4 regions of the Bradyrhizobium elkanii USDA 76 genome follow, and region 3 is predicted to be linked to each of the others. Evidence: predicted binding sites of a transcription regulator. Region 3 holds the regulator's gene; each other region holds the start of a gene.
What was found. The regulator PhoB, encoded in region 3, activates phosphate uptake and scavenging genes when phosphate is short. The targets are predictions, from matches to a motif close to TGTCATNNANCTGTCAT.

Region 1 (5,524 bases), 2.9 Mb from region 3:
CCATGAACACGGGATCACCGTCGACGTCGTCGGCGATGCCGGAATTGTTGGCGGCGATGAACGCATCAAGCTGCTTGCGGTCGTCGGACGAGATCCAGCGCGCCAACGAGAATTCAGAGATCTCGAACTCGACCGGCAGCGAATATTCCGCGTCGAGCCGCGCCTTCAGCACGTCGAGCTGCAGCGGGCCGACCACCCCGACCAGCGCCGGCGCGCCGTCGCGCGGACGGAACACCTGCACGACGCCCTCCTCCGACATCTGCTGCAAGGCTTCCTTCAGCTTTTTTGCCTTCATCGCATCGGTCAGCCGGACGCGGCGGACGATTTCCGGCGCGAAGCTCGGCACGCCGACGAAGGTCAGATCCTCGCCCTCGGTCAGGGTGTCGCCGATCCGCAGCGTGCCGTGGTTGGGAATGCCGACGACGTCGCCGGCAAAGGCCTCGTCGGCGACCGAGCGGTCCTGCGCGAAAAAGAACTGCGGGCTCGACAGGCTCATGTTCTTGCCAGTGCGCACCAGCTTGGCCTTCATGCCGCGGCTGAGTTTTCCGGAGCACAGCCGGGCGAACGCGATGCGATCGCGGTGGTTCGGATCCATGTTGGCCTGGATCTTGAACACGAATGCGCTCATGCGCGGCTCCGATGCCTCGACCTTGCGCAAATCCGAGTCCTGCGCACGCGGCGCCGGCGCGAACTTGCCGAGGCCCTCCAGCAAGTCGCCGACGCCGAAATTGCGCAGCGCGCTGCCGAAATAGACCGGCGTCAGATGGCCCTCGCGGAACGCCGCGAGCTCGAACGGCTTGCAGGCCTCCGAGGCCAGCGCGAGTTCGTCCTTGACCTCGGCGACGTCGAGATTGGGGTTGCGCTTGCCGAGATCGGCGATGTCGATCTGCTCGGTGGCGCCGGTCTTGGCGCCGCCGCCCTCGAGCAGCCGCACGCCGCCATTGACGACGTCATAGGTGCCGAGGAAGTCGCGGCCGCGGCCGACCGGCCAGGTCATCGGCGTGGTGTCGAGCGCCAGAGTCTTCTCGATCTCGTCCAGAAGCTCGAACGTGTCGCGGCTCTCGCGGTCCATCTTGTTGATGAAGGTGATGATCGGGATGTCGCGCAGCCGGCACACCTCGAACAGCTTTCGGGTGCGCGCCTCGATGCCTTTCGCGGCGTCGATCACCATGACCGCGGAATCGACCGCGGTCAGCGTGCGGTAGGTATCTTCCGAAAAGTCCTCGTGGCCCGGCGTGTCCAAGAGGTTGAACACGAGGTCGTTGAACTCGAAGGTCATCACCGAGGTGACGACCGAGATGCCGCGCTCACGCTCGATCTTCATCCAGTCCGAGCGCGTGTTGCGCCGCTCGCCCTTGGCCTTGACCTGGCCCGCGAGATTGATGGCGCCGCCGAACAGCAGCAGCTTTTCCGTCAGCGTGGTCTTGCCAGCGTCCGGGTGCGAGATGATCGCAAAGGTGCGCCGTCGCGCCACTTCCTCTGAAAGCGGCGAGCGGGACGGCGATTCGGCTGAAACTGAAATGTCGGACATGGCGGGGCATTTGGCAGGGAAAACGGGCGCAATCAAGGGCGTTTTGTCGCAATGCGGAACGGCCGCACCGTCCCCATATAGGCACCGGAAGGACGACCTTCTGCTCACCATACCATTCGCGGGGACGACCCTGCCTTATCTGGAGGGTTCGTGATGGCTTGGACCATTCTGTTCACCGCTGGCCTGCTCGAGATCGGCTGGGCGATCGGGCTGAAATATACCGAAGGTTTCTCGCGGCTGGTGCCGTCGGTGCTGACGCTGGCGGCGATGGCCGGCAGCGTGATCCTGCTCGGCCTCGCGCTCAAGACGCTGCCGATTGGAACCGCCTATGCGGTCTGGACCGGGATCGGCGCGGTCGGCACCGCGGCGCTCGGCATCATCCTGCTCGGTGAACCCGCGACCGCGATGCGGCTGGCCAGCATCGGGCTGATCGTTGCCGGCATCGCCGGGCTGAAGCTGGTCGGCTGATGACTTCTTTCGGACGCGTTTTGCTAACGCGAACCGGCTTCCACGTCGCTCGAAAACGCTACTTCAGAATCTGCACCGCCCAATAGGTCGCGGCTGCGACCGCGGCCGACGCCGGGATCGTGATCACCCAGGCGTAGACGATCGAGCTCGCCACATTCCAGCGCACGGCGGAGAGCCGCCGTGCCGCGCCGACGCCGACGATGGCGCCGGTGATGGTGTGCGTGGTCGATACGGGAACCCCGAGATAGGTCGCCATGAACAGTGTCGCAGCGCCGCCGGTTTCGGCGCAAAAGCCCTGCATCGGCGTCAGCTTGGTGATCCGCAGCCCCATGGTGCGGACGATCCGCCAGCCGCCCATCAGCGTGCCCAGCGCCATCGCGCTCTGGCAGGCCAGCACGACCCAGAACGGAATTTCGAATTTGTCGCCGAGATGGCCCTGCGAATAGAGCAGCACGGCAATGATGCCCATGGTCTTTTGCGCGTCATTGCCGCCATGGCCGAGCGAATAGAGCGAGGCCGAGGCGAATTGCAGGATGCGGAAAGCGCGATCGACCGCGAACGGCGTCGAGCGCACCGAAAGCCAGGACACGATCGCGACCAGCACCAGCGCGAGCAGGAAGCCGACCAGCGGCGACAGCACGATCGCGAGCAGGGTCTTGGAGAGCCCGCTCCACACCGCCGCCGAAACGCCCGCCTTCGCCATGCCGGCGCCGACCAGGCCGCCGATCAGCGCGTGCGAGCTCGACGAGGGAATCCCGAGCCCCCAGGTGATCACGTTCCAGACGATCGCGCCGACCAATGCTGCGAAGATCACGGTCGCGTCCACCACCGACGGGTCGATGATCCCGGTACCGATCGTATTGGCAACGTGCAGGCCGAAGACTGCGAAGGCGACGAAGTTGAAGAAGGCCGCCCAGAACACCGCATATTGCGGCCGCAGCACGCGGGTCGAGACGATGGTCGCGATCGAGTTGGCGGCATCGTGCAGGCCGTTCAGGAAGTCGAACAGCAGCGCGACCGCGATCAGGATGGTCAGAACGGGAAGACCTAGCGTGGCGTCCACGTGATGGCCCCGCTCTATTGTGCTTTGTTGAGCATGATCTCCGCGCAAACGCTTCGCGTTCGTCGCGGGGAAAACCTCATCACACTTTTCCGGATCATGCTCAGACTTGCTCGATCACGATGGAGTTGATCTCGTTGGCGACGTCGTCGAAGCGGTCGGCGACCTTCTCGAGGTGATCGTAGATCTCGGCGCCGACGATGAAGTCCATGGTGTTGGCGTCGCGGTGCTTCAGGAACAATTCCTTGAGCCCGATATCATGGAGATCGTCGACCCGGCCCTCGAGCTTGGTCAGCTCCTCGGTGATCTGGGTCAGCATCGAGACGTTCTGGCCGATGCCCTGCAACAAGGGTAGCGCGCGGACGACCAGATTGGCGCATTCCACGATCAGCGTGCCGATCTCGCGCATCGGCGGCTCGAACTCGCGCACCTCGAACAGCATCACCGCCTTCGCGGTCGCCTGCATCTGGTCGACCGCGTCGTCCATCGAGGTGATCAGGTTCTTGATATCGCCGCGATCGAACGGGGTGATGAAGGTGCGGCGAACCGCGGTCAGCACCTCGCGGGTAACGCTATCGGCGTCGTTCTCGAACTGATTGACGCGCTGGCAAAAGACAGGTGTCTCCTCCCCGCCCTTCAGCATGTCCTGCAACGCCAACGCGCACTGCACCGAGGTCTGGGCGTGGCGGGCGAACAGGTCGAAAAAGCGCTCTTCCTTGGGCAGGAAGGCGCGAAACCACCGCAGCATGTCTCAGTTCCATCGTTCCGGGACAGCCCTTTTAGCGGCTGTCACAGAACTGTCATAGAGCATCTGGCGGGGAAAACATCGGGATCGACCGCCCAAACGGGCGGTCGTCCACCGCTATGTGGACGAAAATCGCCGAGACCTGCCCTACAGCGACCGCCGCAGCAAATGGGCCAGTTCACCGACCAGGCCACGCCGGAACAGCAGCACGCAGGCCACGAAGATCACGCCCTGGATCACCGTCACCCACTGGCCGAAACCGGCGAGATATTGCTGCATGGCGATGATCACGAAGGCGCCGACCACCGGACCGAAGATGGTGCCGAGACCGCCGACCAGCGTCATCAGCACGATTTCACCTGACATCGACCAGTGCACGTCGGTGAGCGAGGCATTCTGCGCCACGAACACCTTCAGCGAACCGGCAAAGCCCGCCAGCGTGCCCGACAGGATGTAGGCCAGCATCTTGTACTGGTCGGTCTTGTAGCCGAGCGAGATCGCCCGCGGCTCGTTCTCGCGGATCGACTTCAGCACCTCGCCGAACGGCGAGTTGATGGTGCGGTAGATCAGCAGGAAGCCGGCGAGGAAGCCGACCAGCACGACGTAGTAGAGCACCATCGGCTTCGACAGGTCGAAGATGCCAAGCAGGTGGCCCTGCGGGATGCCCTGGATGCCGTCCTCACCATGGGTGAACGGCGCCTGCAGGTAGATGAAGTAGAGCAGCTGCGACAGCGCCAGCGTGATCATCGAGAAATAGATGCCCTGGCGGCGGATCGAGATGAAGCCGGTGACGAGGCCGAGCAAGGCCGCGGCCGCGGTGCCGACCAGGATGCCGAGCTCCGGCGACAGCCCCCACACCTTCAGCGCGTGCGCCGAGACGTAACCGGCGGTGCCGAGGAACATCGCGTGGCCGAACGACAGCAGGCCGCCATAGCCGATCAGGAGGTTGAAGGCGCAGGCGAGCAGCGCGAAGCACAGCGCCTGCATGACGAAGAACGGATAGATCCCCGTCCACGGCACGATCGCCAGCAGCAGCGCCATCGCGGCGAATACGATCATCTCGTCGCGCATCGCGCGCGGCGTGATCGGAAGTGTATCGTCGGTCAATGCTGACATATCAAGCCGCCCGTCCCGTCAGTCCCGTTGGCTTCACCAGCAACACCACCACCATCAGGACAAACACCACGGTGTTGGAGGCCTCGGGATAAAAATACTTGGTCAGTCCCTCGATCACGCCGAGCGCGAAGCCGGTGATGATCGAGCCCATGATCGAGCCCATGCCGCCGATCACGACCACCGCGAACACCACGATGATGAGATCGGCGCCCATCAGCGGGCGGACCTGGTTGATCGGCGCCGACAGCACGCCGGCGAGCGCGGCAAGACCGACGCCGAGCCCGTAGGTCAGCGTGATCATGCGCGGCACGTTGATGCCGAATGCGCGCACCAGCGTCGGGTTCTCGGTGGCGGCGCGCAGGTAGGCGCCGAGCTGCGTCTTCTCGATCAGGAACCAGGTCGCAAGGCACACCACGAGCGAGAAGATGACGACCCAGCCGCGATAGATCGGCAAGAACATGAAGCCGAGATTGACGCCGCCCTTGAGCTGATCCGGGATCGAGTAAGGCAGGCCCGAGGAGCCGAAATAGTTCTGGAACACGCCCTGCACGATCAGCGCGATGCCGAAGGTCAGCAGCAGTCCGTAGAGATGGTCGAGGCCGGT
Region 2 (5,524 bases), 630 kb from region 3:
GTCGATGCCGCGACCATCGATTACCTGAAGACCTCGGGCCGCAAGGCCGATCGCGTCAAGCTGGTGCAGGCCTATGCCAAGGCGCAGGGCCTGTTCCGCACCGCCAAGTCGGCCGATCCGGTGTTCACCACCACGCTGACGCTCGACCTCGGCGACGTCGTGCCGTCGATGGCCGGCCCGAAGCGCCCCGAGGGCCGCATCGCGCTGCCGGCGGTGTCGACCGGTTTCGCGACCGCGCTGGTCGGCGAATACAAGAAGCCCGAGGGCGAGCAGAAGCGCTATGCGGTCGAGGGCCGTGATTTTGATCTCGGCCATGGCGACGTCGTCATCGCGGCGATCACCTCCTGCACCAACACCTCCAATCCGAGCGTGCTGATCGGCGCCGGCCTCTTGGCGCGCAAGGCCGCCGCCAAGGGCCTCAAGGCCAAGCCGTGGGTGAAGACCTCGCTCGCGCCGGGCAGCCAGGTGGTGGCGGAGTATCTCGCCAACTCCGGCCTGCAGGCCGATCTCGACAAGGTCGGCTTCAACCTGGTCGGCTTCGGCTGCACCACCTGCATCGGCAATTCCGGCCCGCTGCCCGAAGATATCTCGAAGTCGATCAATGAAAACGGCATCGTCGCCGCCGCCGTGCTGTCGGGCAACCGCAACTTCGAAGGCCGCGTCTCGCCCGACGTGCAGGCGAACTACCTCGCTTCGCCGCCGCTCGTCGTCGCGCATGCGCTTGCCGGCACCGTGACCAAGGATCTCGCAGTCGAGCCGCTCGGCATCGGCAAGGACGGCAAGCCGGTGTTCCTCAAGGACATCTGGCCGACCGCCAAGGAGATCAACGCCTTCATGAAGAAGTACGTCACCGCGACGATCTTCAAGAAGAAGTACGCCGACGTGTTCAAGGGCGATACCAACTGGCGCAAGATCAAGACCACGGAAAGCGAGACCTATCGCTGGAACATGAGCTCGACCTATGTGCAGAACCCGCCCTACTTCGAGGGCATGAAGAAGCAGCCCGACCCGGTCACCGACGTGGTCGATGCACGGATCCTCGCGATGTTCGGCGACAAGATCACCACCGACCACATCTCGCCGGCCGGTTCGATCAAGCTGACCTCGCCCGCCGGCAAGTTCCTCAGCGAGCACCAGGTGCGCCCCGCCGACTTCAACCAGTACGGCACGCGGCGTGGCAACCATGAAGTGATGATGCGCGGCACCTTCGCCAACATCCGCATCAAGAACTTCATGCTGAAGGGTGCCGACGGCAATATTCCGGAAGGCGGTTTGACCAAGCACTGGCCCGACGGCGAGCAGATGTCGATCTACGACGCCGCGATGAAGTACCAGGCGGAAGGCGTGCCGCTGGTGGTGTTCGCCGGCGCCGAATACGGCAACGGCTCGTCGCGCGACTGGGCCGCGAAGGGCACGCGCCTGCTCGGCGTCCGGGCGGTGATCTGCCAGAGCTTCGAGCGCATCCATCGCTCCAACCTGGTCGGCATGGGTGTGCTTCCGCTCACCTTCCAGGACGGCACGTCGTGGTCCTCGCTCGGCCTCAAGGGCGACGAAAAGGTCACGATCGGCGGGCTGCAAGGCGATTTGAAGCCGCGCCAGACGCTGACGGCCGAAATCGTCGCCGCCGACGGCGGCAAGAAGGATGTCCCGCTGCTCTGCCGCATCGATACGCTGGACGAGCTCGATTACTATCGCAACGGCGGCATCCTGCATTATGTGCTGCGGAAACTCGCGGCCTAACGCGGATTTGTGATCGGTGCCTCACCGCTTAGTGAGTAGCGACTAAAAAGAAGGCGGCCTATGAAAAGGCCGCTTTCTCGCGTTTTGGGGCACGCAAGTTCAGGGACAGACTTCATGCTCCGTACAATTACGGATGGAAATCATCACGACTGGTTCGCAGTATGACAGCGATGATGGCCTATAACTGTATCTCGCGATGGTCGAGCGCCCTTGGTATCTGCGCAATCGTCGCGATCATCCGCCCCGCCCACGCCGATCCGCGTGCCGTCGTCGAACTCTTCACCTCGCAGGGATGCTCGTCCTGTCCGCCCGCGGACAAGATCATCGGTGACCTCGCGAAGGACCCCAACGTCATCGCGCTGAGCATGCCGATCGACTATTGGGATTATCTCGGCTGGAAGGACACGCTGGCCGATTCCCGTTTCAGCGCGCGCCAGAAGGCCTATTCACATGTGCGCGGCGATCGCGACGTCTACACGCCGCAAGCCGTGATCAACGGCTCCGCGCATGTGATCGGCAGCGATCGCGCCAGTATCGAGGACGCCATCAAGAGCACCGAAAGGAGCGGCAGCGTGATGTCGGTGCCGGTGACGATGACGCTGACCGGCAAGCAGATCAACGTGTCGGTCGCCGCATCGAAGTCGCCCGCAGTGTCGCGCGGCGAGGTCTGGATCTGCTCGATCTCGAAGTCGGTGCCGATCTCGATCGCGCGCGGCGAGAACCGCGGCCGCGAGATCACCTACCACAACGTGGTGCGCAATCTCCTCAAGGTCGGTGACTGGAACGGTTCGTCCGGGAGCTGGACCGTGCCGCTGGAGAACATCACGCGTGACGGCGTCGATGCTGCGGCGGTGTACGTCCAGGACGGCAACCGCGAGAAGCCGGGCCCGATGCTCGGCGCTGCCTTCACCTCGCTTCACTAGCGCCTCGCTGCGGTCAAGCGCGGTGCGCCGGCTTCCGCCCGTCGCGTCGTTGGACCGCGCGCATGTTGTCGTGCAGCCGCGCATGGCGACGAACGTGCATCCAGTGATTTGCCGAAAGGAGGACGCCGGGGCTTTGCGCGCGTCTCGCTTGCACAGGTCCCAAAAACAAAAAGGACCAACTTTCGTTGGCCCAGTGTTGGGATTTGACTCCCCTGCGAACAGGCCCGATCCCGACGGCCCCGGGGGGCTGGGGGCTGAGGAATCCGGAACCGAAAGGACCGGGCCAACGCAGGATTTCCTTTTCGCAGGGCAGCGGGGCGGGCGATGGGCGGAAGTGGGGCAGCAATATGATTCCGCTAACGTTCCCGTGACTCTGCGGTTTTCCGGACAATCCGCCGCGCGCGGTGGTGGTTAAGGCCCGGTTGCATTGCGATTGGCCCCTTGCGGGCCCCCTCGCTTAGCGCGATCATGTCACTCTCGTGACGATCCCGAAGAGGGGCCTTCGGAACCCGATCGTCACCGAGGTGACAGGAGGCGCTCGATGAGTTTGATCTCGGAGGACACTGATCCGAGCGGGAGTCGTGCCGCGGCGCGCACCGCCGCCGCGACTCCTCAGCCCAACCGCGTGACTTTCGATCGACTTGAGCTCAACCGCATTCTCAATCTCTACGGCCGCATGGTCGCCGACGGCGAGTGGCGCGACTATGCGATCGACTTCCTGAAGGACCGTGCCGTGTTCTCGGTGTTCCGGCGCGCGTCGGAAGTGCCGATCTACCGGATCGAGAAGGACCCCCGGCTTGCGCGCAAGCAGGGCATGTACAGCGTGATTTCCGCGACCGGCCTGATCCTGCGCCGCGGCCATGAACTCGAACGCGTGCTGCTCGTGATCGACCGCAAGCTGTCGCTGGTGTAGGGATTTCTCGTAGCCCGGATGAGCGAAGCGACATCCGGGAGGATCTCACCACCCGGGTACAACTTCCCCGGATATCGCTTCGCTCATCCGGGCTACAAATCCGCTAATCCGCCGGCGCAGTTGTGCGGCCCTCGCGCGGCCTCGCCATTATTTTTGCCTCGCGCAAACGAAAAGCTTGTAGCCCGGATGGAGCCAACGGGTCGCGCGAACGCGCGCCCGATGACAGGCTCCGCGGAATCCGGGACTGCCGAAGCCATGGATGAACTTGCCCCGGATTTCGCTGCGCTTCATCCGGGCTACGCTACATCTCGCCTCGCCCAAGAGAAAAGCCCCGGCGGGATGGCCGGGGCTTGGATTTGATCGGCTCGCTCGAGGCGCTTAGTCGCGCTGGCCGAGCAGCTGCAGGAGCAGCGTGAACAGGTTGATGAAGTTCAGGTAGAGCGACAGCGCACCCGTAATTGCCGCACGCTCTGCCATCACGCCACCCTGCGAGGCGTAGCCGTAGATGTAGTCGTTCTTCAGCCGCTGGGTGTCCCAGGCGGTGAGGCCCGCGAACACCAGCACGCCGACCACCGACACGATGAACTGCAGCGCCGAGCTCGCCAGGAACAGGTTGACCAGGCTCGCGATGATGATGCCGATCAGACCCATGAACAGGAACGAGCCCATGCCGCTCATGTCACGCTTGGTGGTGTAGCCGTAGAGGCTCAGCGCACCGAACGTCGCCGCGGTGATGAAGAACACGCGCACGATCGAAGTGTGCGTGTACACCAGGAAGATCGACGACAGCGACAGACCCATCAGCGCCGAGAACACCCAGAACAGGAGTTGGGCGGTCGCGGGCTGCAGGCGGTTGATGCCGGCCGAGATGACGAACACCATCGCCAGAGGGGCGAGGATGAACAGCCACTTCAGCGGGCTCACGAACATCGCGTAGCCGAACTGCGTCAGATAGGCGTTGCCGAACTTGGCGACGGCGGCCGACTGGTCGGTCGTCACCGCACCCATGTAGACGCCGAGCGCGGCGAGGCCGGTGATGGCCAGGCCGATGCTCATGTAGTTGTAGATGCGCAGCATGTAGGCGCGCAGACCGGCGTCGACGGCCGCAGCGTCAATGCGCCCGGCGGCCCGGCCGAAAGGAGAAGCGTAGTTGCGGTCTAGGTCCGACATGGTCGAATTCCCGTGGTTGGTCCCGGTGGAGCGCAAGGGATTTGCGGCGCCGGTCGTAAATCTATCTCAGATGGCTCGGTTTGCGGAACATTAATTCCGTGTCATTCAAACCGACTATCCGACCCGATTGGTATGTGGGAAATTAACACATCCGACGCAAGCTTCCACGCGCGGCCGAATGTCGCTCTGCCCTAGCATCATAGGCAAAAACGGCGCTCGCGCCGCTACATTTTGTCACAAATTCCGCAACACTGAGGCCGGCTTCTGGTTTAGCGCGAGCAGCGTCCCGGCGAGCCCCAGTCCAACCGTGACGACCAGCGCGGCGACCACGACCAGCGCGGCGCTGCCGGCCTGCCAGATAAAACTCAGCGTCATCAGCCGCGTCACGATCAGCCAGGCCGCGATCGAGCCGGCGATCACCCCGAACACGGCGGTTGCAAAACCGATCATCAGATACTCCAGCGCGTAGGCGCCGAGCAATCGCACCCGCGTCGCGCCGAGCGTCTTGAGAATCACGGCGTCATAGACGCGGTGGCGGTGTCCGGCCGCGAGCGCGCCGCCGAGCACCAGGATCGCCGAGATCAGCGTCACGGCGCTGGCGCCGCGGATCGCCAGCACCAGATTGCTGACCACGCTGCCGACCGTCTCCAGCGCCTCGCGGACCCGCACGCTGGTCACCATCGGGAACGCGTCGGCGACCTGCTTGATGATGCGCGCATCGTCCGCGGAATCGGCGTGTGGTTCCGTCAGGGTCGCGACATGGCTGTGCGGCGCGCCC
Region 3 (5,524 bases):
CGATCGAGCCGCGATTTTCCTCATAGGTCATGAGGTCGGCCATCACCTGGCAGGGATGCGAACGCCGGGTCAGGCCGTTGATGACGGGGACGGTGGCGTGGGCAGCGAGCTCGAGCAGCGCGTCATGGTTGAGGATGCGGATCATGATCGCATCGACATAGCGCGACAGCACGCGTGCGGTGTCGGCGATGGTCTCGCCGCGGCCGAGCTGCATCTCGGCACCGGTCAGCATGATGGATTCACCGCCGAGCTGGCGCATGCCGACGTCGAACGACACCCTTGTGCGGGTCGACGGGCGCTCGAAGATCATCGCCAGCGTCTTGCCTTCGAGCGGCTTCCTGCCCTTCTCGTGCGCCTTCAGCTTCGCCTTCATGGCGGCGCCGGCGGACAGCATGTTGCGCAGCTCGCCGAGCGGCAGCTCGTTGATATCGAGGAAGTGACGGACCGGCTTGCTCATTATCCCGCCGCCTTCTTCGGCTGCGCCGCCGACAGTACAGAGCACGCGCGCTCGAGCGCGGTGATCGACGTATCGATCTCGGCCTCGGTCACGATCAGCGGCGCCAGGAACCGCACCACATTGTCGCCGGCACCGACGGTGAGCAGCTTCTCGTTGCGCAGTGCTGCGATCAGGTCACCCGACGGCACCACCGCCTTGACGCCGATCAACAGCCCCTCGCCGCGCACCTCCGACAGCACGCCGGGATAGCGGTCGACGACGGAAGCGAGCTTCTGCTTGAGCAAGAGCGACATCTTCTGCACATGTTCGAAGAAGCCGGGTTTCAGCATGACGTCGAGCACGGCATTGGCGGCGGCGACCGCGAGCGGATTGCCGCCGAAGGTCGAGCCGTGCGAGCCGGGCGCCATGCCGGCCGCAGCCTGCGCGGTCGCCAGCACCGCGCCGATCGGGAAACCGCCGCCGAGCGCCTTGGCCAGCGACATCACATCCGGCGTGACGCCCGTGCGCTTGTAGGCGAACAGCTCGCCGGTGCGCCCCATGCCGGTCTGCACCTCGTCGAAGGCGAGCAGCAGGCCGTGCTCGTCGCAGAGCGCGCGCAGCGCCTTGAAGAACGCCTGCGGCGCCGAGCGCACGCCGCCCTCGCCCTGCACCGGCTCGATCAGGATGCCGGCGGTGTGTGGACCGATCGCCTTCTTCACCGCCTCGATGTCGCCATGCGGCACCTGGTCGAAGCCGTCCATCGGCGGGCCGAAGCCTTCGAGATATTTCGTCGAGCCGGTCGCCGCCAGCGTGCCCAGCGTGCGGCCGTGGAAGGCGCCCTCGAAGGTGATGATGCGGTAGCGCTCGCCATGGCCCTTGGAGAAGTGATAGTGGCGGACCAGCTTGATCACGCCCTCCATCGCTTCGGCGCCGGAATTGCAGAAGAACACGAAGTCGGCAAAGCTCTGCTCGCACAGCCGCGCGGCAAGCGCCTCGCCGTCCGGGCTCTTGAACAGGTTCGACATGTGCCAGAGCTTGGTCGCCTGTTCCTGCAGCGCCTTGACCAGATGCGGATGCGCGTGCCCGAGCGCGTTGACCGCGACGCCCGAGGTGAAATCGAGATAACGGTCGCCGTTGGTTGCGATCAGCCAGGCGCCCTCACCGCGCTCGAAGCCGAGATCGACCCTGGCGAAGACGGGGAGCAGATGCGACGTGGCAGCGTTGGTCATGGCGTTCACTGACGGTTTTTAAGCCGACAATTGCCGCGCGCCTTGACGCCAGCGCAGCAACGGCCAGCTTCGGAAAACAAAACGGCCGCCTTTGCGGGCGGCACGTGGTGGGCATTCTATGCTGCGGTCAGTAAGTGTCAATCGCCACGAAGTGGCCTTCCTGCAATGCGAAACGAGCGCAATCCGGAGCATTCCGGTGCGGTGGAAAAGCCTCATCGCGATGCTTAACTGTGTGGGAACATGTGGACGCACGGCCGCGGACTCTTGCGCCAGAGTCACGCCATATTGTAGCGTTTGGCCTGTCGGGTACGACATCTCGTGCGGCGGTACTGGACCCTCTAAGTAGCCTTCGTGTCTCGCGTAAACGTTCGGGCGCAACACCGTGCCCGGCGAGGGCTAAGGGATTCTGGCCGCAGGGATATTTGTCCAGATTGGCTCGCAGCGCCGCTCCAATGATTGGCCGGCGCTACGCGAAGGGAAGAATGCGATGACTGTATTGACCTGGTCCGACGATCGCGTCGAGCAGCTGAAGAAGCTCTGGGAGTCTGGCCTGTCGGCCAGCCAGATCGCGGCGGAACTTGGCAATGTGACGCGAAACGCCGTGATCGGCAAAGTGCATCGGCTCGGCCTCTCCGGCCGCGCCAAGGCACCCTCCACGGCCGCGCCGCGGCAGCGCAAGGCCCGCCCCGCCCAGCACATGATGCGGGTAGCGCGGCCGGTGTCGCGCGGCAACACCGCGCTGGCGCACGCCTTCGAGGTCGAGATGGAGCCCGATCCGATCTCCTACGACAATGTGGTGCCGATGAGCCAGCGGCTGTCGCTGCTCGAGCTCAACGAGGCCACCTGTCACTGGCCGGTCGGCGATCCCTCGAGCCCGGAATTCTTCTTCTGCGGCGGCAAGGCGCTCGCCGGCTTGCCCTATTGCGCACATCACTCGCGCGTCGCCTACCAGCCCGCCGCCGATCGCCGCCGGCCGTCGGCGAAACCGCAGATCAAGTGAGCACTCGGGAAAAGACGGAAGAACTCAAAAACAAATCCCCGCGAAAGCGGGGATTTTTTTGTGGCTCGTGGCCCATTACATCACCGGCGTCGTCCCGGCGAAAGCCAGGACCCATAATCACTAATGCGTGTTGTTAGAAAGCCGTCTGGCCACGTGCCGATTACGCCGGCCGCGGCGTATGGGTCCCGGCTTTCGCCGGGACGACGCCGGTGATGCGGCTTGCGATGGCCACGCGCCCGTTACGGCTGCGGCTCGGCCTTGGCAAAGCGGTCGTCGAGCGCGTAGCCGGCGCCGCGCACGGTGCGGATCGGATCCTGCTCGCGGCCGGGATTGAGCAGCTTGCGCAGGCGGCCGATATGCACGTCGACGGTGCGCTCATCGATGTAGATGTCGCGGCCCCAGACGCTGTCGAGCAGCTGCTCGCGGCTGAACACGCGGCCGGGATGCTCGAGGAAGAATTCGAGCAGGCGATACTCGGTCGGCCCGAGATCGATCGGGCGGCCGGAGCGCGCCACGCGGCGCTTCTCGCGGTCGAGCTCGATGTCGCCATAGGTCAGCACGGTCGCAAGCCGCTCCGGGCTCGCGCGGCGCAACAGGCCCTTCACCCGCGCCAGCAGTTCCGGCACCGAGAACGGCTTGACGATGTAATCGTCGGCGCCGGTGGCAAGTCCGCGCACGCGCTCGCTTTCTTCGCCGCGCGCGGTCAGCATGATGATCGGAAGCTGCTTGGTCTCGGGCCGCGCCCGCAGGCGACGGCACAGCTCGATGCCGGACAGGCCCGGCAGCATCCAGTCGAGGACCACGAGGTCGGGAACGCGCTCCTTCAGCCTCGTGTCGGCATCGTCGCCGCGCCCCACCGTCTCGACATCGTAGCCTTCCGCATCGAGGTTGTAGCGCAACAGCGTCGTCAGCGCTTCCTCGTCTTCGACTACCAGAATGCGTGCGCTCATCGGTTTAAGTTCTTTCTCTGTGGTGATCCGTTGCCCAGACGCAAACCGAAACGCTTACTTCCTTGAGCATAGTCCCCGCGGAAACGATTTGTCGCGAGGATCATCCAGTTTCGCTCTTGCCGGTCCCGCACTTGCCGATCATGCCTCAGTTGCCCGGCACCGTGGTGGCAAAAGTGGTCATGTCCCCCTTCGGGCGCTTGTCGGTGATCTGCTGGCCCTCGATCATGTAGAACACGGTCTCGGCGATATTGGTGGCGTGATCGCCGATCCGCTCGATGTTCTTGGCGCAGAACATCAGATGGATGCAGAACGAGATGTTGCGCGGATCTTCCATCATGTAGGTGAGCAGTTCGCGGAACAGCGAGGTGCAGATCGCATCGACCTCCTCGTCGCCCTTCCAGACGTTCATCGCCGCCGGCAGGTCGTGCGCGGCGTAGGCGTCGAGCACCGACTTGACCTGCGACAGCACGAGGTCGGTCATGTGCTCGAGGCCGCGGATCAGCTTCAGCGGCTGGAAATCGCTCTCCAGCGCCGCGACGCGCTTGCCCATGTTCTTGGCGAGGTCGCCGATCCGCTCGAGGTCGGTCGCGACACGCATCGCGCTGACGATCTCGCGCAGGTCGATCGCCATCGGCTGGCGGCGCGCGATCGTCAGCACCGCGCGCTCTTCGATGTTGCGCTGCAGATTGTCGATCTCGATGTCGGCGGCGACCACGCGCTTGCCGAGCGCGACGTCGCGACGGATCAGCGCGTCGACCGACTCGGTAATCATCCGCTCGACCAGGCCGCCCATCTCGGCGACCAGGCGCGTCAACTCCTGCAGATCGCTGTCGAATGCCTTGGCGGTATGTTCAGAAGCCATCGCTTGTCTCCCTCAACCATGATCCCGGGGATCATGGTTTCGTGTCCTGAATTTTAGCATGATCCGATCGGAAAACCGGTTCCCACTTTTCCGGATCATGCTCTAGCCGAACCGGCCGGTGATGTAGTCCTGGGTGCGCCGATCGCTCGGTGAGGTGAAGATCTTGTTGGTGTCGTCGAACTCGATCAGCTCACCGAGATACATGAAGGCGGTCTTGTCGGAGACGCGCGCCGCCTGCTGCATGTTGTGGGTGACGATCGCGATCGTGTAGTCCTCGGAGAGCTCCTGGATCAGCTCCTCGACCTTGGCGGTCGAGATCGGGTCGAGCGCCGAGCACGGCTCGTCGAACAGGATCACCTCGGGGCGCACCGCCACGGTGCGCGCGATGCACAGGCGCTGCTGCTGGCCGCCGGAGAGCGACAGGCCGGAGGCGTTCAGCTTGTCCTTGACCTCGTTCCACAGCGCGCCGCCGCGCAGCGCCTTCTCGACCCGGTCGTCCATCTCGGACTTCGAGATCTTCTCGTAGAGGCGGATGCCGAAGGCGATGTTCTCGTAGATCGTCATCGGGAACGGCGTCGGCTTCTGGAACACCATACCGACCCGCGCGCGCAGCAAGTTGAGGTCGAGCTTGGGGTCGAGAATGTTGGTCTGGTCCAGCATCAGCTGGCCGACCGCGCGCTGGCCCGGATAGAGGTCGTACATCCGGTTGAAGATGCGCAGCAGGGTCGACTTGCCGCAGCCGGACGGGCCGATGAACGCCGTGACGCGGTTGGTGCCGAGCGTCAGGTTGATGTTCTTCAGCGCGTGGTGCTCGCCGTAATAGAAGTTGAGGTTGCGCACCGTGACTTTCGGCGGCGCTTCCGGCAGCGGAACCTGGGGAACGTGGCCCGCGGCAGTCGTGGAGACGGAAAGCTCGGTCATTTTGCGGCCCTTTCGGCACCAAGGATACGCGCGCCGATATTCAACGCGAGCACGGTGAATGTGATGAGCAGCGCACCGCTCCACGCCAGCTCTTTCCAGTAGGCGTAGGGGCTCTGCACGAAGTTG
Region 4 (5,524 bases), 950 kb from region 3:
TACTGCGCATTTCCCGACAAGTACAAAGCGTTGGCCTTCGAGAAATATCTCAAATCCCACTCCGGCCGCGCCTTCGCCAAGAAGCGCCTCTAACCGCCCCGCCCGCCCCCTACTCCCCCAGCACCGCATTCAGACGGTCGCGCAGCGCGACGATCTCGTCCTTCATCGCCATCAGTTCGCCAACGGTGCAGTCCGAGGCCGCGAGGATCGACTGCGGCACAGCCCTGGCCTTTTCGCGCAGCGCGTGGCCCTGCGGCGTCAGCGCGATCAGCACCACGCGCTCGTCCGCGGTGCTGCGGGTCCGCCTGATCAACTCCGCCGCCTCCAGCCGCTTCAAGAGCGGCGTCAGCGTGCCGGAATCCAGGAACAGGCGCTCGCCGAGGTCCTTCACCGCCACGTCGTCGCGCTCCCACAGCGCCAGCATCACGAGATACTGCGGATAGGTCAGCCCGAGCCGGTCGAGCAGCGGCTTGTAGACGCGGTTGAAGGCGTGCGCGGTCGAATAGACCGCAAAGCAGATCTGGTTATCGAGCCGCAGCGCCTGATCCGCCGCCGTCGGTTTCCTGGCCATGATTCCCATCGAATCCATCTCGTTTCCGCGTCATTCTGGGCTCACGGGACCGCGAATTCAATTGCGAACAATTAAATGTGAGGCCGCATGTTTTATATTGCGCGCAATCTATTTGCGTGCAAGACATCGATCGTCGAATTCAAGCCCAACCCACCAAGGGAGACCACGATGTCTGTCAACGTGCTCTACAAGACCAGCGCCAAGGCAACCGGCGGCCGCGACGGCCATGCGGCAACGCTCGACGGCGCGCTCGACGTCAAGCTCACGACCCCGAAGGAGCTCGGTGGCGGCGGCGGCGCCGGCAACAATCCGGAGCAGCTGTTCGCCGCCGGCTATGCCGCCTGCTTCATCGGCGCAATGAAGTTCGTGGCCTCGCAGGGCGGCCCCAAGGTTCCCGCCGACGCCTCGGTGACCTCGACGGTCGGCATCGGCCCGCGCTCGGAAGGCGGCTTCGGCCTCGCCGTCGAGCTCGCAGTGTCGCTGCCCGGCCTCGCCCGCAACGATGCCGAAGCGCTGGTCGAGAAGGCCCACCAGGTGTGCCCCTATTCCAACGCGACCCGCGGCAATGTCGACGTCAAGCTGAGCGTCGTCTAATTCCACATCACGCAATGGTCCGCCGCGACACGTGGCGGACCATCGCTCTTTCAGCGGCCGGTTCGCTTGGCGAACGCATGCGCCGCCTGCTGCATGGGCCTGCGCCGACGGAAGCATTGCTGCCCCGGCTGAAGACCGTTAGCTCTGGGACCCTCGTTATCTGATCCCAACTGAGCGAAGGTTGCTTCCATGAATACCCCAGCGGCTACGGGCGCGATGACCGGCCTGCGCGTGATCGATCTGACGCGCGTGCTCGGCGGTCCGTATTGCACCCAGATTCTCGCCGACCACGGCGCCGACGTGATCAAGGTCGAGCCGCCCGCCGGCGACGAGGTGCGCGACTGGGGTCCTCCGTTCCATGACGAGGACGCGGCCTATTTCGTCGGCATCAACCGCAACAAGCGCTCGATCGGCCTCGACCTCGCTTCCGAGGGCGGACGCGCGGTGCTGATGAAGATGCTCGAGACCGCCGACGTGCTGATCGAGAATTTCAAGCCGGGCACGCTCGACAAGTGGGGCATCGGCAACGACGTGCTGCGCGCGAAATTTCCGCGCCTCGTGCATTGCCGGATCTCCGGCTTCGGCGCCGACGGCCCGCGCGGCGGCAATCCCGGCTATGACGCGATCATCCAGGCGATGACCGGCATGATCGCGGCGACCGGCTCGCCGGAGAGCGGCCCGATGCGGATCGGCGTGCCGCTGGTCGACATCACCACCGGGCTCTACGCCACGATCGGCATCCTGATGGCGCTGTCGGAGCGGCAGCGCTCGGGTCTCGGCCAGTTCATCGAGACCACGCTGTACGAGACCGGGCTCGCGATCATGCATCCGCACACCGCGAACTATTTCATGCATGGCAAGCCGCCGTCGCTGACCGGCAACGAGCATCCCAACCTCGTGCCGTACGCGATCTTCCCGACCAAGACCGACAACATCTTCATCGGCGTCGGCAATGACGGCACCTTCCGCAAGCTCGCCAAGGAGATCGGCAAGCCGGAGCTCGGCACCGATCCGCGCTTTGCCCGCAACAAGGACCGCATCGCCAACCGCGATGCGCTCCGCGCCGAGCTGGCAGCGGTATTCAGCCAGCACGAGGCCGAGCCGCTGTGCAACCGGCTGCTCGCTGCCGGCCTGCCGGCGGGCCCGGTGCAGAAGATCGACCAGGCGCTGACCAACCCGCACACCATCCATCGCGGCGACGTCATCGAGAAGGATTGGTACAAGGGCGTCGCCTCGCCGATCCGCCTCGAACGTACCAAGCCGAACCTGCGCCGCACACCGCCGAAGTTCAGCCAGCACGCCGCGGAAGTGCTCGGCGAGTTCGGCTACTCCAAGGACGAGATCAACGGCCTGGTTGAGAAGGGCGTGGTCTGCGGTCCCCAGCGCAAGCGCTAAAGGCGTTTTCGAGCCTGTCCCGCACGTGATGCGGGATGGGCACCGGTTCGCGTCAGGACAAAGCTGGAGCGTCGGCCCGTTTCGAACCGGCCGACGCATCAACACTGCGGTGCAACGTCGCGTCTGGCGCTGCACCGCACGGAGGCGGCTGCGGTCTTCGCCTTTTTTACCGCTTCCCTTCGCTTCGGCTTCCCCCCTACCATGACTTTCGTTTATACGGTCATTTGAACGTCATCCGGCGCTGATAACGCGCGCAACGAAAGACGACGTTCCAATTGGGAGGGGTTTTGATGATCTTTCGACGACTAGGCGCTGCTGCGGCAGCCGCTGCCGCGCTTGCATTCGCGTCGCCCGCGTTTGCGGTGACCGAGATCCAGTGGTGGCACGCGATGACCGGCGCCAACAACGACGTCATCGTCAAGCTGGCCAACGACTTCAACGCCTCGCAATCCGACTACAAGGTGATCCCGACCTACAAGGGCGGCTACGCCGACACCATGAACGCCGGCATCGCCGCGTTCCGCGCCGGCAACGCGCCGCATATCATGCAGGTGTTCGAGGTCGGCACCGCGACGATGATGGCCGCCACCGGCGCCGTCAAACCGGTCTACAAGCTGATGGCCGACGCCGGCGAGAAGTTCGACCCGAGCGTCTATCTGCCCGCGATCACCGGCTACTACTCGACCTCGAAGGGCGAGATGCTGTCGTTCCCCTTCAACTCGTCGTCGACGGTGATGTGGGTCAATCTCGATGCGCTGAAGAAGGCCAACATCGCGGAGATTCCGAAGACCTGGCCGCAAGTGTTCGACGACGCCAAGAAGCTGAAGGCGGCCGGCTACGCCACCTGCGGCTTCTCCGGCTCGTGGGTCACCTGGGTCAATCTCGAACAGCTCTCGGCCTGGCACAATGTGCCGCTCGCCAGCAAGGCCAATGGCCTCGACGGCTTCGACACCGTGCTCGAATTCAACGGCCCGCTGCAGGTCAAGCATCTCGAGAACCTCGTCGAGTTGCAGAAGGACAAGACCTACGACTATGCCGGCCGCACCAACACCGGCGAAGGCCGCTTCACCTCGGGCGAGTGCCCGATCTACCTGACCTCGTCGGCCTTCTTCGGCAACGTCAAGGCGCAGGCCAAGTTCAACTTCACCGCGGCGCCGATGCCGTATTATCCCGACGCCAAGGGCGCGCCGCAGAATTCGATCATCGGCGGCGCCTCGCTCTGGGTGATGGGCGGCAAGTCGGCCGAGGAATACAAGGGCGTGGCCAAGTTCCTGACCTTCCTCTCGGACACGGACCGCCAAATCTGGATCCACAAGGCCTCGGGCTATCTGCCGATCACCAAGGCCGCCTATGCCAAGGCCAAGGAAGAGGGCTTCTACAAGGACCAGCCCTATCTCGAGACCCCGCTGCTCGAGCTCACCAACAAGGAGCCGACCGCGAATTCTCGCGGCCTGCGCCTCGGCAACATGGTGCAGCTGCGCGACATGTGGTCGGAGGAGATCGAGCAGGCGCTGGCCGGCAAGAAGACTGCCAAGCAGGCGCTGGACGCCGCCGTCGAGCGCGGCAACCAGATGCTGCGGCAGTTTGAAAAGACCGCCGTCCGCTGACATGATGCCTTCGGGCATGATCCGGAAAAGCGCGCAGCGGTTTTCCGAAAAGATCATGCCCTGACGACAAGCTAAAGCGCGATGACGATCCGACCTCATCTCATCGCGCTTTAGGGCCATCAACCGGCAGGCCGCATCCGCGGCCTGCCCTTCTTCCGAGCCCATGCAAAAGCAAGCGATTTTCCGGTCAAAGCTGTTGCCTTACGCGCTGGTTGCCCCGCAACTCGCGATCGTCCTGATCTTTTTCTACTGGCCGGCCGTGCAGGCGGTGATCCAATCCTTCCTGCTGCAGGACGCTTTCGGCCTCTCCACCAGCTTCGTCTGGTTCGAGAACTATCTCGAGCTGTTCAAGGAGCCGGCCTATTTCGCGGCGATCGTCCGAACCTTCGTGTTCTCGTTCGCGATCGCGGTCTCCTCGCTGTCCTTCGCGCTGCTGCTCGCGGTCATGGCTGACAGGCCGCTGCGCGGCTCGACGCTGTATCGCACGCTGCTGATCTGGCCCTATGCGGTGGCCCCGCCGGTGGTCGGCGTGCTCTGGGTGTTCATGCTGCACCCCTCGCTCGGCGTGCTGTCGCGCTATCTGCGCGGCATGGGCGTCGACTGGAATCCGCTGCTCGACGGCGACCAGGCGGCGGCCCTGATCATCCTCGCCGCGGCCTGGAAGCAGATCTCCTACAATTTCCTGTTCTTCCTCGCCGGGCTGCAAAGCATCCCGAGGAGCGTGATCGAGGCCGCCGCGATCGACGGCGCCCGCCCGATGCGGCGGTTCTGGACCGTGATCTTCCCGCTGCTGTCGCCGACCATCTTCTTCCTCTTGGTCATCAACATCGTCTACGCCTTCTTCGACACCTTCGGCATCATCGACACCATGACCCGCGGCGGTCCCGGCAAGGCAACCGAGACGCTGGTCTACAAGGTCTATACGGACGGACTGCTCGGCGGCAATCTCGGCTCGTCGGCGGCGCAGTCGGTCATCCTGATGGTCATCGTCGTCATGCTGACGGCGATCCAGTTTCGCTTCGTCGAGCGCAAGGTGACCTACTGATGGTCGAGGAGGAAGGCTTCCAGCGCTATCTGGCTCACGTCATCCTGTGGATCGGGATCGCGATCGTCGCCTTCCCGGTCTATCTCGCGCTGGTCGCCTCGACCCAGGACAACGCCGTGATCGCCAACGGCCAGATGTCGCTGCTGCCCGGCGGCCATTTCCTCGAGACCTACTACCAGACGCTGTTTGTCGGCACGAGCGGCTCGACCCGCGAGCCGGTGCTCCACATGATGCTGAACTCGCTGATCATGGCGCTCTTGATCGCGATCGGCAAAATCGCGATCTCGATCATCTCGGCCTACGCGATCGTCT

Region 1: the regulator PhoB is predicted to act here: its motif matches at 3,847-3,863, upstream of JEY66_RS26305 (DUF47 domain-containing protein).
Region 2: the regulator PhoB is predicted to act here: its motif matches at 3,132-3,148, upstream of JEY66_RS42075 (DUF2794 domain-containing protein).
Region 4: the regulator PhoB is predicted to act here: its motif matches at 2,779-2,795, upstream of ugpB (sn-glycerol-3-phosphate ABC transporter substrate-binding protein UgpB).

Annotation. Positions count from the first base shown of each region.
Region 1 covers NZ_CP066356.1:5,391,003-5,396,526, forward strand. Annotated here, with positions in the region: gene JEY66_RS26290 (peptide chain release factor 3) at 1-1,531, opposite strand, end outside; gene sugE (quaternary ammonium compound efflux SMR transporter SugE) at 1,685-1,999, shown strand; gene JEY66_RS26300 (inorganic phosphate transporter) at 2,058-3,062, opposite strand; gene JEY66_RS26305 (DUF47 domain-containing protein) at 3,163-3,807, opposite strand; gene JEY66_RS26310 (branched-chain amino acid ABC transporter permease) at 3,952-4,920, opposite strand; gene JEY66_RS26315 (branched-chain amino acid ABC transporter permease) at 4,922-5,524, opposite strand, start outside.
Region 2 covers NZ_CP066356.1:8,907,155-8,912,678, reverse strand. Annotated here, with positions in the region: gene acnA (aconitate hydratase AcnA) at 1-1,740, shown strand, start outside; gene JEY66_RS42080 (DUF1223 domain-containing protein) at 1,902-2,663, shown strand; gene JEY66_RS42075 (DUF2794 domain-containing protein) at 3,205-3,576, shown strand; gene JEY66_RS42070 (Bax inhibitor-1/YccA family protein) at 3,955-4,746, opposite strand; gene JEY66_RS42065 (ABC transporter permease) at 4,981-5,524, opposite strand, start outside.
Region 3 covers NZ_CP066356.1:8,278,997-8,284,520, forward strand. Annotated here, with positions in the region: gene argF (ornithine carbamoyltransferase) at 1-457, opposite strand, end outside; gene JEY66_RS39245 (aspartate aminotransferase family protein) at 457-1,665, opposite strand; gene JEY66_RS39250 (GcrA family cell cycle regulator) at 2,153-2,665, shown strand; gene phoB (phosphate regulon transcriptional regulator PhoB) at 2,905-3,615, opposite strand; gene phoU (phosphate signaling complex protein PhoU) at 3,761-4,477, opposite strand; gene pstB (phosphate ABC transporter ATP-binding protein PstB) at 4,580-5,398, opposite strand; gene pstA (phosphate ABC transporter permease PstA) at 5,395-5,524, opposite strand, start outside.
Region 4 covers NZ_CP066356.1:113,234-118,757, reverse strand. Annotated here, with positions in the region: gene JEY66_RS00595 (GIY-YIG nuclease family protein) at 1-93, shown strand, start outside; gene JEY66_RS00590 (MarR family winged helix-turn-helix transcriptional regulator) at 110-571, opposite strand; gene JEY66_RS00585 (organic hydroperoxide resistance protein) at 740-1,165, shown strand; gene JEY66_RS00580 (CaiB/BaiF CoA transferase family protein) at 1,355-2,560, shown strand; gene ugpB (sn-glycerol-3-phosphate ABC transporter substrate-binding protein UgpB) at 2,851-4,167, shown strand; gene ugpA (sn-glycerol-3-phosphate ABC transporter permease UgpA) at 4,331-5,212, shown strand; gene ugpE (sn-glycerol-3-phosphate ABC transporter permease UgpE) at 5,212-5,524, shown strand, end outside.